4 regions of the Streptomyces capparidis genome follow, and region 1 is predicted to be linked to each of the others. Evidence: riboswitches for the same ligand, from Rfam matches in the RefSeq annotation. Region 1 holds a riboswitch; each other region holds the start of a gene.
What was found. A riboswitch is a leader RNA that binds a small molecule or an ion and turns the genes downstream of it on or off. The one in region 1 is predicted to bind cobalamin.

Region 1 (4,202 bases):
CGGCTCGAGCAGCGTCACGTCGCCGCGGAACTTGTTGACCACGAACCCCGCCAGGTGCCGCTGGTCGGTCCCGGACAGCAGCGCCACCGTGCCGTACAGCGACGCGAACACCCCGCCCCGGTCGATGTCCCCGACCAGCACCACCGGCAGGCCCGCCGCCGTGGCCAGGCCCATGTTGACGATGTCGGTGCGCCGCAGGTTGATCTCGGCGGGGCTGCCCGCGCCCTCGCAGATCACCGCGTCGTACTCCCGCCGCAGCCCCTCCAGGCACTCCAGGACGGTGCCGAACAGCTCGCGCTGCCGCCCGTCGTGGTAGCCGCGGGCGCTCAGCTCGCCGACCGGGCGGCCGAGCAGCACCACCTGGCTGCTGCGGTCGCCGCCCGGCTTGAGCAGCACGGGGTTCATCGCGGCGGTCGGCTCGACGCGCGCGGCCTGCGCCTGCATGGCCTGCGCGCGGCCGATCTCGGCGCCCTCGCGGGTGACGAAGGAGTTCAGCGACATGTTCTGCGCCTTGAACGGGGCGACCTTCACCCCCTTGCGCACCAGCCACCGGCAGATCCCCGCGGTGACCACGCTCTTGCCCGCGTCGGAGGCCGTCCCGGCCACCAGCAGTCCGCCACCCGTCACCGCGTCCGCCTCCCCGATCCCGATACCGATCCCGACCCCGTGCCCGCCGCTCCCTCGCGTCCCGCCGCCCGCCGCACCACGGCGCGCACCACCGCGCGCCGGGCGCAGTGCCCGGCCACCGCCGCGCCGAGCGCGAGCGCCCCCACGCGCGCCGACAGACGCACCGCGCGCTCGACGTCCGCCACCGCGACCGGCCGCCCCTCGGCGCCCAGCACCGGCCGGTGCTCCACCCGCCCGCCGTAGGACAGCGTCCCGCCGAGCCGCACCCCGAGCGCCCCGGCGAACGCGGCCTCGGCCCGCCCCGCGTTGGGGCTTGGGTGGCGGTGCCCGTCCCGCCGCCACGCCCGCAGCGCGCCGCGCCGGTCGGGGGCGGCCAGCACCGTGAGCGCTGCGGTGAGCCGGGCGCCCGGCCAGCCCACCGCGTCGTCCAGGCGGGCGGCGGCCCAGCCGAACCGCAGGTGGCGGGGGGAGCGGTGGCCGACCATCGCGTCCAGCGTGTTCACCGCGCGGAAGCCCAGCAGCCCCGGCACGCCCGCGAGCGCCCCCCACACCAGCGCGCCCACCACGGCGTCGGAGGTGTTCTCCGCGACGGACTCCACCACGGCGCGGGCGATCCCGTCGGCGTCCAGGGCCATGGGGTCGCGTCCGCACAGGTGCGGCAACCGCTCCCGCGCCGCGGCCAGGTCCCCGGCGTCCAGCGCGGCGGCGACGGCGCGGGCCTCCCGGGCCAGCGAGGTCCCGCCGAGCACGGTCCAGGTCGCGGCGGCGGTCAGCGCGGCGGAGGGCAGCGCCCGGCCGCGCGCCGCGCGGGCCAGCGCCGCGGCGCCCGCGTCGACCCCGCCGGCGCACACGGCGGTGTGGACGGCGCCCGCGGCGCGGTGGTCGCGCCACAGGCGGTGTTCGAGCGCGCCCGCGGCCCGGCCGAACGCGGCCACCGGGTGCCCCCGTCGGGGGTCGCCGAGCAGCAGGTCACCGGCGTAACCGAGCGCCACCCCGAGCGTGAACGACGCGGAGGCGGTCGAGGAGGAGGGGCCCACTGGTCAGCCCGTCGGGCGGTGGCCTCGTGCGGGGGCGGGCGGTGCGGGTGGTCGGCTGGAGCCGGGCATGGCAGATGTCCTCACTCAGGGTCCGCGCCCTGGTTCGACGTGACCGGCGGTGAGAGTCTCCTGGCTCCCGGATCGACGCTCCCTCCGGTCTTCCAGCCGTTTCCGACCGTGACCTCGGGTGGAGGGACGCTCCCCGGTGACAGTGGCGGGACCGCGCCGGATTCTCACCGGCTTCCTCTCCTGCCGCCGCATGGCGGCTCCGATACCACCACGTGGCGGGAGAGGCCGTCAACTCCGCCCCGTGACGCGAGAGCGGGGTGCGTCAGCGCCGTGAGCAGCGCCGACGCACCCCGAGTGCGGTCAATTCCCGGGCCCGTGAAGGGCTTGGCCGCAAGCCCGCGCAGGGGGGCGGCCGGCCATCCCCGGGGCCTGCCGGGACGTCAGGAGACGATCAGGTGGATGCCGTAGGCCACGGCCGCGGCGCACAGCGCGAAGCAGGTGTACGCGCCGGTGCGCGCCACCGCGCCGGAGGCGCCGCCGGTGGCGGTCGCCTGCCGGGACATGCCGATGATGCCCAGGGTGAACAGGCCCACGAGGCCGACGGTGACGACGACGCTGACGCCGAACACCGCGCCGAGGGCGGCCCAGTCGATGTGCACGGGAAGACTCCAGGAAGGGGGGAGGCCGTCAGGGGGGAGGCCGGGCGAGGGGTCAGGCGGTGGGGGCCGCGGCGGGCGCGGGCTCGGCGGCGGGGGCGGGGACGGACGCGGCCATCGGCGCGGGAGCGGCCGGGGCGGTGTCCGTGCCCGGGACGACCGGCACCACGGTGACCTCGTCCACGGCGGCGGGCTCGTCCACCTCGTTGACGTTGTCCGCGTGCACCGGCTTGCGGCGCGAGGCCAGCCAGATCGCGGAGCAGGCCAGGATGCCGAGCACGGCCACGGCGGCGACCCCGGCGTCGCCCTGGTCGGCGAGGAGGGCGGCGGCCGCGGCGACCGAGCCCGCGGCCGGGAGGGTCAGCAGCCAGGCGGTGGCCATGCGGCCCGCCACGCCCCAGCGCACCGGGGCGCCCTTGCGGCCGACGCCGGAGCCGAGCACCGCGCCGGAGCAGACCTGGGTGGTGGACAGCGCGAACCCGATGTGGGAGGAGCTGAGGATGACCGCGGCGGCGCCGGTCTGGGCGGCGAAGCCCTGCGGCGGCTCGATGTCGGTCAGGCCCTTGCCCATGGTGCGGATGATGCGCCAGCCGCCGAGGTAGGTGCCGAGCGAGATGGCCAGGCCGGCGGAGACGATGACCCACAGCGGCGGGTCGGCGTCGGCGCCCAGCGCGCCGCCGCTGATCAGCGCCAGGGTGATCACACCCATGGTCTTCTGGGCGTCGTTGGTGCCGTGGGCCAGGGAGACCAGCGCGGCGGAGGTGATCTGCCCGGCGCGGTAGCCCTTGGACGACGCCTTCTCGTCCAGGCCGCGGCCGAGGCGGTAGGTGAGGCGGGTGGCGAGGGCCGCGGCGCAGCCGGCCACGATCGGCGCGGCGACGGCGGGGATGAGGACCTTCATCATCACCTTGTCGCCGTTGACGCCGTCGAGGCCGACCGAGACGACCGTGGCGCCGATCAGGCCGCCGAACAGGGCGTGGGAGGAGCTGGACGGCAGCCCGGCGAGCCAGGTGAGCAGGTTCCACACGATCGCTCCGACCAGACCGGCGAAGATCACTTCCGGTTGGACGCCTGCCGCTTCGTCGATGATGCCGCCGGAGATGGTCTTGGCGACCTCCACCGACAGGAACGCTCCGACGAGGTTGAGCACCGCGGACATGGCCACCGCGGCCTTGGGCTTCATCGCCCCGGTGGAGATGGTGGTCGCCATCGCGTTGGCCGTGTCGTGGAAGCCGTTCGTGAAGTCGAACACGAGGGCCGTAATGATCACGATCCCGATGAGAAGCGTGATGTGTTCCATGCACCCAGGCAATCTTCGAGAGGGTCGGTGGCGTGGCGACCGTACGGAATTCGGATGAACGGAAGGTGAACGCGGATTGGCGTGGCGGTGCGCCGCCTCCGCGGCCCGGATTCCTCGGGGTTGTGCGCCCGTATATGTGACATGTGTCACTTTTCTCGGGTGTCGCATCGGGGAGCTGACGACGCGCCGTGCGCGCCCTGCGCGCCGTATCGTCACCGACCCCGCGCGCCAGGGATGTGCGCTCCCAGCGCACTCCGCCGGGAAACGCCCCCTGCCCGGGAACGCTCAACCGAGAACACGCCCCCCCCACGCCCCGCCCGGGGACACCACCCGCACACCGGCCGCCCCCGCCCCGCACCCTCTCCCGCCCGCCGCCCCGCCGCCCGTAAGGTCGCCGCATGGCAGTGAACGCGGATCTCATGCGCGCCTGGGAGCAGGTCACCGCGACGGCGCGGCGGATGACCGAGGACGGGCTGGTCGTCGGCACCTCGGGCAACGTCTCCGCACGCGTGGGCGACCTGGTCGTCGTCACCCCCACCGGGGTGCGCTACCACGAACTCGGCCCCGGCCACC
Region 2 (4,202 bases), on a different contig from region 1:
GAGCGCCGGCTGCTGGGCGAGGGCGCGGGCGATGAGCACGCGCTGGCGTTCGCCGCCGGAGAGCCGGTCGAAGGGGCGGTCGGCCAGGTCGGCGGCGTCCACCGCGGTGAGGGCGGACTCGATCAGGCCGACGTCCTCGGCGGTGTCGCCGTCGAGCAGCCGCTTGTGGGGGGTGCGGCCCATCGCGACGACCTCGCGCACCGACAGGTCGAGGTCGGCGGCGGGCTCCTGCACCACGGCGGCCAGGGTCCTGGCCAGGCGCCGCGGGGACAGTGACCAGGCGTCGGCGCCGTCGACACGGACCTGGCCGGCCCGCGGGCGCAGCACGCGGTAGACGGCGCGCAGCAGGCTGGACTTGCCGCTGCCGTTGGGCCCGACCAGGCCGATCACCTCACCGGGGCGCGCGGTCAGGGAGACCTCCCGCACCAGGTGGCGCGCGCCCGCGGTGAGGGTGACACCGTCGATGACCAGTTCTGCCGCGGTCATGCCACTCCTCGGTCGGTGTGGCGCCGGGCGTCCCGGCGCATCAACCACAGGAAGAACGGTCCGCCGCACAGCGCGGTGAGCACACCGACCGGGATCTCCGTCGGTGCGGCGACGGTGCGCGCGGCGATGTCGGCCCAGATCAGGAAGACCGCTCCGGCCAGTGCCGCCGTCGGCAGCACGCGGCGGTGGTCGCCTCCGACGAACAGGCGCACGATGTGCGGCAGCATCAGGCCGACGAAGCCGATGGGCCCCGCCGCCGCCACCAGCACGCCCGTGACCAGGGAGAGCAGCACGAACATGCGGGCCCGGAAGCGGGCCACGTCCAGGCCCATCGTGGTGGCGGCCTCCTCGCCCGCCAGCAGCAGGTTCAGGTGGCGCGCCCGCGCCATCAGGATCCCGATGCCGAGCAGCAGGGCACTGCTCGGCAGCCACAGCGTCCCCCAGTCGACTCCGCCCAGGCCGCCCAGGGTCCAGGCGAGGACCGCCCGCGCCTCGTTGCCCCGGTCCGTGGTGAGCAGCAGCAGGTCCAGCACCGCGGTCAGCACCGACGCGATCGCCACACCGGAGAGCACCAGCCGCGAGGAGGTGACGCGTCCGCCGGTGCTGGCGGTGGCGTAGACGAGGAACAGGGCACCGAGGGCACCGGCGAACGCGGCGGCGGACAGCGACACCGGACCGAACACGCTCACCCCGAAGACGATCACCATCACCGCGCCGAGGGACGCCCCGGAGGAGACCCCGAGCAGATACGGCTCGGCCAGCGGGTTGCGCACCAGGGCCTGCATGGCGGTGCCGACCACGGCGAGACCGGCGCCGGTGACGGCCCCGAGCAGCACCCGCGGCGCCCGCACGTCCAGGACGATCGTCTCCCGTGCCGTGGACCACGTCGGCTCGGACCGGTCGAGGCCGAGCGCGTGCGTCACGATGCCCCACACCTCGCCGGGGGGCACGCGCACCGATCCGATGGCCATGCCGGCCGTGGCCGAGAGCAGGAGCAGCAGACCGAGGGCGACCAGGGCGAGGGTGAGGGAGCCGCGGCCGGGCCGGTCCCCGGCGCGCGGGCGCCGGGCGGCGTCCGCGGCCGCGGGGGTGTCCTTGGCAGGAGCCCTCACCGGAAGCTGCCGGGGTGCAGGCCGCGGGCCAGGTCCTCGACCGCGTACGCCGAGCGGACACCGACCAGGGTCGCGGTCAGCGGCAGCACCACGAACCGCTTGTTCCGGATGGCGGGCACATCGGCGAGCGCGGGCCGGGAGAGCAGGAACTCCTTCTTCCGCTCGACGCTGCCGGCGCCGGCGTAGTCGTAGATGGCGATGACCTCGGGCCCGCGGTCCACGACCTGCTCCCAGGAGACGTCGGCGAAGACGTCGTCGAGGTCCGCGAAGGCGTTCCGGCCGCCGGCGAGCCGGATGAGCTCGGTGCCCAGGCTCCTGCCGCCCGCGGTGAAGGCCGTCTTGTCGCCACTGTCGTAGACGAACACCGAGACGGCGGATTCGCTCCGCACGGCGGAGGACGCCTTGCCGACGCGTCCCCGCAGGTCGGCGACCAGCTTGTCGGCCCGGTCCGGCACGCCGAAGATCCTGCCGATGGTGCGGATCTCGTCGTAGGTGTCCTCCATCGTCACCCGCTTCCTGCCGCAGTACTCGCGGTTGAGGTAGGTGTCGATGCCCGCGTCGGCGAACGCCTCGCGGGAGCGTCCCTCGTTCTCGGCGAACGCGCTGCCGTAGCCGCCGTAGACGAAGTCCGGCTCGGCGTCCAGGACGGTCTCGAACGACGGCTCCTTCCTCGCCAGCTCGGGGACGGCCTCGAAGTCCTTCCTCAGCTCGGGCAGGACTGCCGAGTCGGGGAAGGCGGTGCCCACCATGCGGTCCTTCAGGCCCAGGGCGAGCATCAGCTCCGCCGGGTGCTGGTGGATGGTGACCACCCGGGAGGGCGGCTCGTCGTACGTCGTCCGTACGCCGCAGTTGTCGATGGTGACCGGGAAGCCGTCGACCGGTGACGCGGCGGTCTCCGGCTTGCCGGCGGAGTCGTCGCCCGTGCCGCACCCGGCGGTCAGCAGGGCCGCGGAGAGGGCGAGGGCCGCGGCGGCGGCGCGCAGGCGGGAACGGCGGGGCATGCGGTGGTACACGTGAAGCCTCCTGGGGAGTCCGCGCTCCTCGGAACGGGCCCGCGACAGGCCAGTGTCCTGACTCCCGGATCGACGTTCCCCCTGCCTTCCCACGCGGTGCGCGGTGGCATGCCGAAGGGGTGCACTCCCCGGTCACAGTGGCGGGACCGTGCCGGATTCGCACCGGCTTCCTGTCTCCCGTCGCGGCGATGACCAGGCGATCCTACTTATCCGTGCACCGGGGGTGAAAGGGCGCGCGCACGACCGCACGCCCCGCACCGCCTCATCCCTCGCGGACCGCCCGCAGGACCAGCCGCTCGGCATTCTCGTCGTACGGGCGGCCGTCGAAGCCGCCGAACACCTCCACCCGGCCGAACCCCGCCTCCTCGACCATCCGCCGCAGCTCCACGGCGCTGTAGACGAACCACACCAGCGCGGCCCGCGTCACCCGCTCGCCCCGGACCAGCACCCAGTCGCTGCGCAGCCGCGCCCAGTCGTCCAGCACGGTGTCGGTCTGCACCAGCAGGTCCGCGCCGCGCCGCACCACCTTCGGCGGGGTGACCCTGCGGGCGAGCTGCTCCTTCCCGGCCAGGTCCAGCAGCACGCTCCCCCCGGGGGCCAGACAGGTGTACATCGTGCGCAGGACGCGGGCGTTGTCGGCGGGGTCCTCGAAGTACCCGAACGAGGTGAACATGTTGAGCACCACGTCGAAGGCGCCCGGCTCCGCGTACTCCAGCACGTCGGCCCGGACGTACCGGACCGGCGCCCCGGCCCCTGCGGACAGCGCCCGCGCCCGCTCCAGCATGGCCGGGCTGCGGTCCACACCCGTCACGGCGAAGCCGCGGCGGGCCAGCGGCACGGTGAACACGCCCGGCCCGCAGCACAGGTCCAGCACCCGCGCTTCGGGCGCGAAGGACAGCAGGGGGGAGCTGTCGAGCAGTTCCTCCGCCCGGGCGTAGCGCTCATCGGGGAAGAGGAAGTCGTGGAACTCGGTCCAGAAGTCGTCGTCCTGGAATCCGCTCGTGTGGGTCATGGTGTCTCGGTGCTCCTTGTCCGTCGTCGCCCCGGTTGTCGTCGTGGCGGTTCCCGTCGTGCTCTCCCTCGGCCCGGCCGCTGCCCTCCCCGCTGCCGCCGTCCTCCCCGCCGTCGCCGGCGCGCGGCGCGCCGTTCCGGCCGCGCGGCGACCATGAAGCTGCCGAGCGGGATCAGCGACGAGTTGGGCGGCAGGAACCGCGGCGGACCGCTGAGTGTGGCCACCATGGGGCCCGGGCCCGCGGCGCCCCCGGCCGCTCACCCACCGTCCGTCCGCCCGGGCCGGTCGGCGAAGGGCTCGGTGAGCACCCGCACGGTGTTGGCGGCGGCCACGGCCCGGTGCGTGGCGAGTTCGGCGGTCTCGGCCTCCGCGTAGACGATGCCCGCGTAGCCCCGGCTGTCGTCGAGGTGCTCCAGGCGGTCACCGATCCGCTTGACCGGGTACCAGGCCGGTGCGCCCGGCATCCCCTTCAGCCGGTCGAGCCCGGCGACCCCGGTGAACACCCCGGGCGCGGCCGGGTAGCCGAGGACGAAGGCCACCGCCGGCCCGCCGGGCGGCCGGGCGTCCATCAGCCGGGGG
Region 3 (4,202 bases), on a different contig from region 1:
CGCCACCACCCGGCCCCGGTCGAGCACGACCACCCGGTCGCAGTACATCGCCGCCAGGTTCAGGTCGTGCAGGGCCACGACGCTGGTCACGGGGAGCTCCGCGACCAGCGCCAGCAGGGCGAGCTGGTGCCGGACGTCGAGGTGGTTGGTGGGCTCGTCCAGCAGCAGCTCGCGCGGCTCCTGGGCGAGCGCGCGGGCGATCTGGACGCGCTGCCGCTCCCCGCCGGACAGGGTCCGCCACAGGCGCCCGGCCCGGTCGGTGAGGCCGGTGCGGTCCAGGGCGGCGCGCACCGCTGCCTCGTCCGCCGGGGACGGGGGAGCCCAGGCGCGGCGGTGCGGGATCCGGCCGAGCCGCACCACGTCCAGCACCGTCAGCTCCACCTGCGTGTCCGCCTGCTGCTCGACCACGGCCACCCGCCGGGCGACGGCCCTGCGGCCCCACTGCTCCAGCGCCCGGCCGTCGAGGGTGACGACGCCCGAGGCCGGCGCCAGCACCCCGGCGAGCAGCCGCAGCAGCGTGGACTTCCCCGAGCCGTTGGGGCCCAGCAGCCCGGTGACGGACCCGGGGGCCGGGCTGACGCACACGCCGTCGAGGATCAACCGCCCGTCGGCGGCGCGCGTGACCCGGTCGGCGGCGAGCGTCATCGCGCGACCCTCCGGGTGCGGTACAGCACCAGCACGAACGCGGGCACGCCGATCAGCGAGGTCACCACGCCCACCGGCACCTCCTGCGGGTCGAGCGCGGTGCGGGCCAGGGTGTCCACCCACACCAGGAACACCGCGCCGGCCAGGGCGGTGAGCGGCAGCAGCCGCCCGTGCCCGGGCCCGGCCACCGCGCGGGCGGCGTGCGGCAGGACCAGCCCGACGAAGCCGATCGCGCCCGCCGAGCTGACCAGCGCGGCCGTCAGCAGCGCGGTGACGCACAGCAGCACCAGCCGGGTGCGCGCCACCGCGACCCCGAGCGAGGCCGCCGCGTCCTGCCCGAACGCGAAGGCGTCCAGGGTGCGCGCGTGGCCCAGGCAGACGGCCAGGGCGACCACCAGCACCGCCGCACAGCGCCACACGTCGCTCCACCCGGCCCCGCCGAGCGAGCCGAGCAGCCAGAACAGCACCCCGCGGGTGGTCTCCGCGTCGGCGGCGGTCATCACGACGAACGAGGTGAGCGCCGAGAACAACTGCATCGCGGCCACCCCGGACAGCACCACCCGGTCGGTGGTGCCGCCCAGGGTGTGGCTGAGCAGCAGCACCAGCGCGAACGAGCACACCGCCCCGGCGAACGCTCCCCCGGAGACCGACAGCGCGCCGCCGCCCGCGCCCAGCACCACCACCGCCACGGCGCCCGTCGAGGCGCCCGAGGACACCCCGAGCACGAACGGGTCGGCGAGCGGGTTGCGCAGCAGGGACTGCATCACCGCCCCGCACACCGCGAGACCCGCCCCGCACACGGCCGCCAGCAGGGTGCGGGGCAGCCGCAGGTTCCACACGATGCCGTCCCGGATCGGGCTCAGCCCGGAGGTCCCGCCGCCCAGGTGCGCGGCCACCACGGACCACACGTCGCGCACGCCGATGTCCGCCGGGCCGATGGTGATCGCCACCGCGACGGACACGGCCAGCGCGGCGGCGCCGGCGGACGTGCGCAGCAGGACCCCGGTCGCGGTCGCCGCCGTCACCCGGCGAGGCCCCACGCGCGCAGCGCCGCCGCGACCTTCTCCACCCCCTCGACGGTGCGGATCGTCGGGTTCATGGCCTGCCCGCTGAGCAGCACATAGCGCTTGTGCCGCACCGCGTCCATGTTCCTGGTCACCGGGTCGGACTCCAGGAACGCGATCTTCTTCGCGGCGGTCTCGGCCGTCTGCGACCTGCGGGTGAGGTCGCCGATCACCAGCACGTCGGGGTCGCGGTCGACGACGGTCTCCCAGTTGACCTGGGGCCACTCCTGGGTGGTGTCGTCGAAGGCGTTCCGCGCGCCGAGCGCCTCGGTGATCACTCCGGGGGCGCCGCAGCAGCCCGCCATGTAGGGGGACTTCTGGTTGGCGAACCAGTACAGGACCGAGGTGCCGTCGGCGTCGATCCCTTCGGTGGCCCGGTCCATCCGGGCCCGCAGGTCGCGGACGAGCCGCTCGCCGCGCTCCTCCGCACCGAAGACCCGCGCCAGGTCCCGCACCTCGCCGTACACGGTGTCCATGGTCAGCGGCTCGGTCCGCGCCCCGTCGCCGTCGCCGCTGTTGTCCTTGCCCGCGCAGTCGGCGGGGGAGAGGTAGGTGGGCACGCCCAGCTCCCGGAACTTCCCGCGCGGCGCCACACCGCCCTTGGCGAACGTGGACGCGAAGGACGCGGCGACGAAGTCCGGCTCGGCGGCCAGCACCTTCTCGAAGGAAGGGGCGTTGTCGGCCAGCCTGGGCACCCGCGCCTCGGCCTTCTCCAGGCCCTTCATCACCGGGTCGGTCCAGGTGCCGGTGCCCGCCATCCGGTCGGCGAGGCCCAGGGCGAGCATGATCTCGGTGGTGCCCTGGTTCAGGGACACCGCCCGCTCGGGCGGGGCGGCGATCTCCACCCGCTGACCGCAGTTGTCCAGGACCACGGCCCGGCCGGAGGGGGCGCCGGAGGAGCGCGGGGAGGCGTCCTCACCGCAGGCGGCCAGCAGCAGCGCCGAGGCCAGGAGCAGGGCGGGGAAGCGCGGGGGGTGCGTGACGGGCACGGATGTTCCTCGTGTGTCGAGGGCCCAGGCGCGGGACCCGTTCGGACAAGGCCGCCAGCAGGTCTTCGGACTCGGGATCACCCGGACGGGGCGCCTTCCCGGACCTCGGTCGTGCCGACCTGCGTCCAGTGGCTCGTACTGCCCCGCCCGTCACCCTCACCGCTGCGCGTCAGTTCCGGATTCGCACCGGATTCCCTTGACTGGCCCGGGCAAGCTATCACGCCGCCCCAAGCCGCCCGTCCCCCGCCGCCGCCCGCACCCCCGGGTGCCACCGCCCCTGACGCGGCGGCACCCGGGGACCCCCTAGCGGCTGGTGGGCGCGAACACCGCGACCGTGCGCGGCGGCACCGTGAAGGTGCCCGTGGCGCTGTCGTACGCGGCGGACCTCACCCGCTCGTCAGCGCCCGCGGCCTGGACCGGGTGCAGCCCGTGGGCCTCGCCCGCCAGCTCGGCGATCCGCTGGGGGACGCGGTCGGGGGTGGCGTTGAAGACGACCACCAGGTCGCCGAGCCGCATCGTGACCACCCCGGGCACCTCGTCCCGGCCCGACAGCGGGAAGGACAGCGCCCGCTGCACCTGACCGGCCGTGGCCAGGCTGAAGGCGCTCTCCGTGCTGCGGATCCGCAGCAGGTCCCGGTACGCGGCCGCGGCGTGCTCGATCTCCGCGCAGCCCGGCCTGAGGGTGTCCGCGGCCAGCAGCGGCCTGGCGTGCGACCACTTGTCCGCGTTGTCCGCGGCCGGCGGCAGGCCGCGGCCGAAGCCGTTGCCGTCCCGGCAGTCCCAGTGGATCGCGTTGAACCAGTCGCCGCTGTCGTAGGAGTTGCGGTCCAGCGACTTCGAGCGCAGCAGGTCCGTGCCGGCCTGGGAGAGCGCGGGGCCCTGCGAGAAGGCGGCCGTCGCCATCGCCAGGACCTGCATGCGGGCCCGGTCCGCGGCCGGGACGGAGCGGGGCAGCTTGAACGCCAGCGCGTCGTACAGGGACTCGTTGTCGTGCGCGTCGGCGTACGCCAGGGCGTCGCCCGGCGCGTCCGCGTACCCGGCGGGCGCGCCGCCGTAGTCCACGTCGGCGCCGGTCACCGTCCTGCCGCCGCTGTCGGTGAACGTGAACGACTTCAGATTGCCCGAGAGACCCACCTTGATCAGGTCCTGGTAGTGCAGCAGGCGGGCCCGCTGCTCGGCCGGGGAGCCGTTCGCCGCCGAGCCGTTGGGCTCGGTGTACAGCCCGGAGGCGAAGCCCTGGACACCGGGGTCGGCGTCGAACGGGCCGCCGCCGCGCACCGCGTCCCTGGCCCGGTCGGAGAAGGTGGCCACACCCGTGCCGGCCATGTTCTCCTGCGTGGCCTGGGTGAAGCGGGCGCCGTCGGCGACCTCGCCGAAGTCCCAGCCCTCGCCGTACAGGACGATGCTCCTGCCGTCCACGCCGTCCTCGCGGACCGTGAGCGCGTCCAGGGCCGCGCGGACCGCCAGGATGTTCTCCTTCGGGTGGTGGCCCATGAGGTCGAAG
Region 4 (4,202 bases), on a different contig from region 1:
GTGGAGCTGATCAGGCCGCGCAGCCGGGGGGTGCGGTGCAGCAGCTCGGCCACCCGCTCGGTGTCGAAGGTGTCGGTCTCCACGACGTCCAGGGCGCCCGGGGGGAGCCGGTCCAGTTCGTAGGCGTACCAGGACGGGTCACGGGTCAGCAGCCGCAGCCGCTCGCCGAGCGCGTCGGCCGCGCGCACCAGGTGGCCGAGTCCGAAGGTGAGGGATTCCAGGCAGACCACGGTCATGCCGCCCGCTCCTTCCAGCGCTCCGGGCAGGGGGTGCGGTTCCACGCCATCGTGGACCACGGCATGGCCATCTCCTCGGGGTCCGCGACCTCCACGGGCTTGAGCGTGGCGGGGTCAGGGGCCTCCCGGTGGCGGGCGAAGACCCGCTCGACGTAGCGGTGGCCGGTGTCGGCGCCGACCACCAGGTGCAGCCGGTCGGGGTCGCGGCGCGCCTCGTGGGCCGCCGCCAGGTAGGCGGCGCCGGTGGACAGCCCGGCGAACACCGCGTGCCCGCGGAGCAGGGCGACCGCGCCGGCCATGGCGTGGGTGAAGTCCAGCCAGTGCACGGCGTCGTACAGGTGGTGGCGGACGTTGTCGAAGACGATCGACGACCCGATCCCCGCGATGATCGCCTCCGGGTCGTGGTGGTGCTGGCTGCCGAACGTCACGCTGCCGAACGGCTGCACCCCCACCAGCCGAACCGACGGGTCGCGAAGCCGCAGGTGCTCCACGATCCCGCCTGTCGAGGCGCCGGAGCCGACGCCGCCGACCACGGTCAGCGGCCGCCCGCCGCACTCCGTGGCGACCAGGTCGGCGACTTCGCGGTAGCCGAGGTAGTGGACGTCGTCGTGGTACTGGCGCATCCAGTGGCAGCCGGGGCGTTCGGCGAGGATCTGCTTCACCCGCCGCACCCGCAGCTCCTGGTCGAGTTTCAGGTTCCGCGACGGCCTGACCTGCTCCACGGTGGCGCCCAGGATCTCCAACTGGGCGAGGGTGGTGGTGTCCACGGTGGTGGACGCGACGATGTGGCACCGCAGGCCGTGGCGGTGGCAGGCCAGCGCCAGCGCGTAGGCGTAGATGCCGCTGGAGCTGTCGATCAGGGTCTGCCCCGGGCGGACCGCGCCCCGGTCCAGCAGGTGCCGGACGGCCGCGAGCGCGGAGTAGATCTTCATCGACTCGAACCGGACCAGGACCATGCGGTCGGTGAGGCGGACCAGATCGGGCGTCTTCAGGGCGTCGGCGATGTGGTGGTGGATCACCCGTAGCCTCCTTGGGCGAATGAGCACTGGTGGCCGAGCGAGCGGAAGAAAGCGGACAGGTCGGACTTGGCCTCCCCGGTCGGGCGGCGGGAGAAGAGGTAGCCGATCAGGGATCCGGTGTGGGCGACGAACACCCCGTCGGCACCGAACTCCTCGCGGTGGGCCAGCAGGTCCTCGAACGTCTCCTTGGGCAGCACCTCCTGGGAGAGCACGGCGCTGGCGGTCGCCGCTCGGGCGACGACGGCCCGGTCACCGGACTCGAAGCCCTTGAGCAGGTCGGTCAGGCACCGCTCGTACTCCTGGCCGCGACGCCGGTAGTGCCGCAGCAGCCCCTCCGTGACGGCTTGGGTGTCCACGGTGCCGGGCTCCGCGACGTAGGCGGTGTGGAAGCCGATGCCCGTGCCCAGCCGCCGGACCACGCGGTGCCGGGCGCTGAGGTGGAGAGCGAACTCGTCCAGGAAGACGCTGTCGGCCCGCTCGATCGCGGCCAGGACACCGAGGACCGCGTCCTGGTCGTACGGCAGGGAGAAGACGCGGAACAGGCAGCGCAGCGTCGCGACGACATCAGCGGTGGAACTGGCCATCCCGACACCGACGAGCAGCTCGGAGTGCGTGCTCCAGCGGCCCGACGGCAGCGACAGGCCGAAGCGGTCGAGGAAGAGGCCCGCCGCCGTCGACGCCTTCCACCCGAGGGGCGGCGCCGTGACCGGGTCCGGTCCCGGGGTGAAGTGGACCCAGGAGTGCCGGTCCACCGGAAAGGACACCAGCGCGATGTCCGGATCGGGCCCGGGGGCCAGCGGGCCCTGGTAGAGCTCGCCCAGCGTGCCGTGGCAGGCGCCGGAGGCAGCACGGCCGCCGGAGGGCCGCGGACCCCGTCCTCCTGCCCCGAGTGTCAGCACGGCACGCCGCGGCGGGGTCGGCAGCCGGTCGGTCCACGGCCGGCGTGGATGCGGACTTCAACGGTCACGAGCGCGTCCTCCCTCGTCGTCCCGAGCCTTTGGGCACCGGCCCGGGGGGAGGCGGCTCCGCGGCGCGTGCGCCGTCGGAACGTTCGGAAGCGCCGACCCAATCCCCGAGGTCGCCGTGCACAGCCCGTGCGTCTCACACGTGCGCGGCTGGCAGGTCTTCGGACTCGTGGGCCCGCCCGGCGGACATCCGCCGGACCACTACTGGCCGTCGCTTCCCGGGCCGACTCGACGCCCCAGTGCCATTGACGGCGTTCGCTCCCACTCACCGCTGCGGGACAGTCCCGGATTCCCACCGGGTTCCCTCTTGCGACGCGCCCCCGAACGGAGGTGCGAACCAACTGCGTGTATCACCGTAGGAGCCTCGGGCCGATCGCGACAGAGCGTGCTCGTCCAATTGGCCTGATACAGCGATGTTGGCCCGATGTGATCGGTGTGACGGCCGGCGGGCCGGCGGGAGGGCCGCGCGGCCTGCCCGCCGGCCCGCGGGAACAGTCCGTCCGCGCCGCCGGGTTCGGCGTCTCCGCGCGGATCATCGTCCAGCCGTTGAGCGCCCCGAGACCCGAGACGATGGCGGCGACCGCGACCGCGTCCCCCGCCCAACTGCCGCCGAAGATCGCGTCGGCGGCGTCGGTGAACGGAGCGGTGGACTCCCCCAGCCGCTGGTGCGAGCCGCGCATGCCAGGGTGCCGGTCGACGACGCCCCCGGTCAGCTCCGCCTGGCGCAGCGCCCAGCGCAGTGCCCGCGTGGACGGCTCCGAGCCGTCCACGCCGACCACGATCCGGCCGCCGGGTGCGTGTGTGTCGTCCGTCCGGCTCACCCTGCCTCCTCCTGCCGTGACCGTGTCCTCCCGCGCTCCCGCCGCGCGGTCAGGTGCCCGCGCCCGCCGGCGGGGCCGGCACGAAGACGACCGCGGTGGGGCTGTGCCGCGGGCAGTGCGGGTCGGTGCCGCCGGGGATCTCCGGGGAAAGGCCATCGTCATCGAGTTCAACCAGGAAACATGCCGCCCCTGCCCGGCGCGCGACCAGTGCGCCACAGCTCGAAGACCGGAGGCCGGATCCCCTCCCCGCAACCCCGCGAGGTCTAAGAAGTCCTCGACCACGCCCGCCTCCGGCAGCGCGACAAGCGGTGGCGAGCCAAGTACGGAACCCGTGTGGGCACCGCGGGAACCATCCACCAGGCCGTCGCAGTCACCGGGATGAGACGTCCCCGCTCTGTCGGTCTCCGGAAGACCACCTGGAGCACGCCTTCTCCTCCGCCGTCGCGCGCGCTCAACCTCATACGCCTCGATGCCTGGTGGGACGGCCACCCGCTCGACCGCACCCGCGTCAGCCACCTTGCCCGGCTCGACGGAGCGAAGGCTGCGAGGGCGTCGGCGTCGGTCGCGCGAGCGTGCGGGCATGCGGGCGTGCGGGAAGCAGTCGACCCATGCGGTGCTGTCGGGATAGGAAGAGTCCTGGCCGAGTCGGGTGGCTGCGGCCTCGATGTCGAAGTGCGTGGCGCGGAGTTCGACGCCCGGGCCCAGCAGGGCCCAGTGCGCTCCGGTCCGTCCGTGGGGCATGCCGATGAGGTCTGAGGGAACCGCTTCGGCGCGATGGGCGAAGGACAGGTGAAAGCCCAAGTATTCGAGCGTCGTCCCTTGGACGAGAGGAGCCCCGATGACCGTCGGACCAGGCGTCGGCATCGGCACCACGCGTGCCGATGCGGAGAGCGACGCCTCAGTGATCGCGCGGTCCCGGGATGAGCCCGAGGCGTTCGCCGCGCTCTTCGACCGGCACGCCGACGCCGTGCACCGCTATGCGGCCCGCCGCCTCGGCGGCGAGGTCGCCGATGACCTCGTGGCGGAGACCTTCACCACCGCGTTCCGGCAGCGGCATCGCTACGACCCGGCCCGCGGCGCGGGCGCCGACGCCCGGCCCTGGCTGTTCGGCATAGCGACCAACCTGATCGGCCGGCATCGGCGGGCCGAGGCCCGCCGGTT

Region 2: it holds a riboswitch for cobalamin, as region 1 does, so the genes downstream of both, ACYVO2_RS05305 (ABC transporter substrate-binding protein) here and ACYVO2_RS19950 (cobalamin biosynthesis protein) in region 1, are expected to answer to the same signal.
Region 3: it holds a riboswitch for cobalamin, as region 1 does, so the genes downstream of both, ACYVO2_RS24480 (ABC transporter substrate-binding protein) here and ACYVO2_RS19950 (cobalamin biosynthesis protein) in region 1, are expected to answer to the same signal.
Region 4: it holds a riboswitch for cobalamin, as region 1 does, so the genes downstream of both, ACYVO2_RS05285 (GHMP family kinase ATP-binding protein) here and ACYVO2_RS19950 (cobalamin biosynthesis protein) in region 1, are expected to answer to the same signal.

The regions. Positions count from the first base shown of each region.
Region 1 is NZ_BAAGTD010000024.1:575-4,776, reverse strand. Features, by position in the region: gene ACYVO2_RS19955 (cobyric acid synthase) at 1-627, opposite strand, end outside; gene ACYVO2_RS19950 (cobalamin biosynthesis protein) at 624-1,619, opposite strand; cobalamin riboswitch at 1,787-1,911, opposite strand; gene ACYVO2_RS19945 (hypothetical protein) at 2,114-2,332, opposite strand; gene ACYVO2_RS19940 (inorganic phosphate transporter) at 2,385-3,629, opposite strand; gene ACYVO2_RS19935 (class II aldolase/adducin family protein) at 4,028-4,202, shown strand, end outside.
Region 2 is NZ_BAAGTD010000004.1:120,748-124,949, reverse strand. Features, by position in the region: gene ACYVO2_RS05315 (ABC transporter ATP-binding protein) at 1-486, opposite strand, end outside; gene ACYVO2_RS05310 (FecCD family ABC transporter permease) at 483-1,598, opposite strand; gene ACYVO2_RS05305 (ABC transporter substrate-binding protein) at 1,595-2,599, opposite strand; cobalamin riboswitch at 2,642-2,821, opposite strand; gene ACYVO2_RS05300 (class I SAM-dependent methyltransferase) at 2,874-3,623, opposite strand; gene ACYVO2_RS05295 (ATP-grasp domain-containing protein) at 3,881-4,202, opposite strand, start outside.
Region 3 is NZ_BAAGTD010000033.1:39,444-43,645, reverse strand. Features, by position in the region: gene ACYVO2_RS24490 (ABC transporter ATP-binding protein) at 1-645, opposite strand, end outside; gene ACYVO2_RS24485 (FecCD family ABC transporter permease) at 642-1,670, opposite strand; gene ACYVO2_RS24480 (ABC transporter substrate-binding protein) at 1,667-2,698, opposite strand; cobalamin riboswitch at 2,738-2,918, opposite strand; gene pulA (pullulanase-type alpha-1,6-glucosidase) at 3,002-4,202, opposite strand, start outside.
Region 4 is NZ_BAAGTD010000004.1:115,841-120,042, reverse strand. Features, by position in the region: gene ACYVO2_RS05295 (ATP-grasp domain-containing protein) at 1-236, opposite strand, end outside; gene ACYVO2_RS05290 (cysteine synthase family protein) at 233-1,255, opposite strand; gene ACYVO2_RS05285 (GHMP family kinase ATP-binding protein) at 1,252-2,154, opposite strand; cobalamin riboswitch at 2,356-2,577, opposite strand; gene ACYVO2_RS05280 (universal stress protein) at 2,571-3,041, opposite strand; gene ACYVO2_RS05275 (RNA polymerase sigma factor) at 3,880-4,202, shown strand, end outside.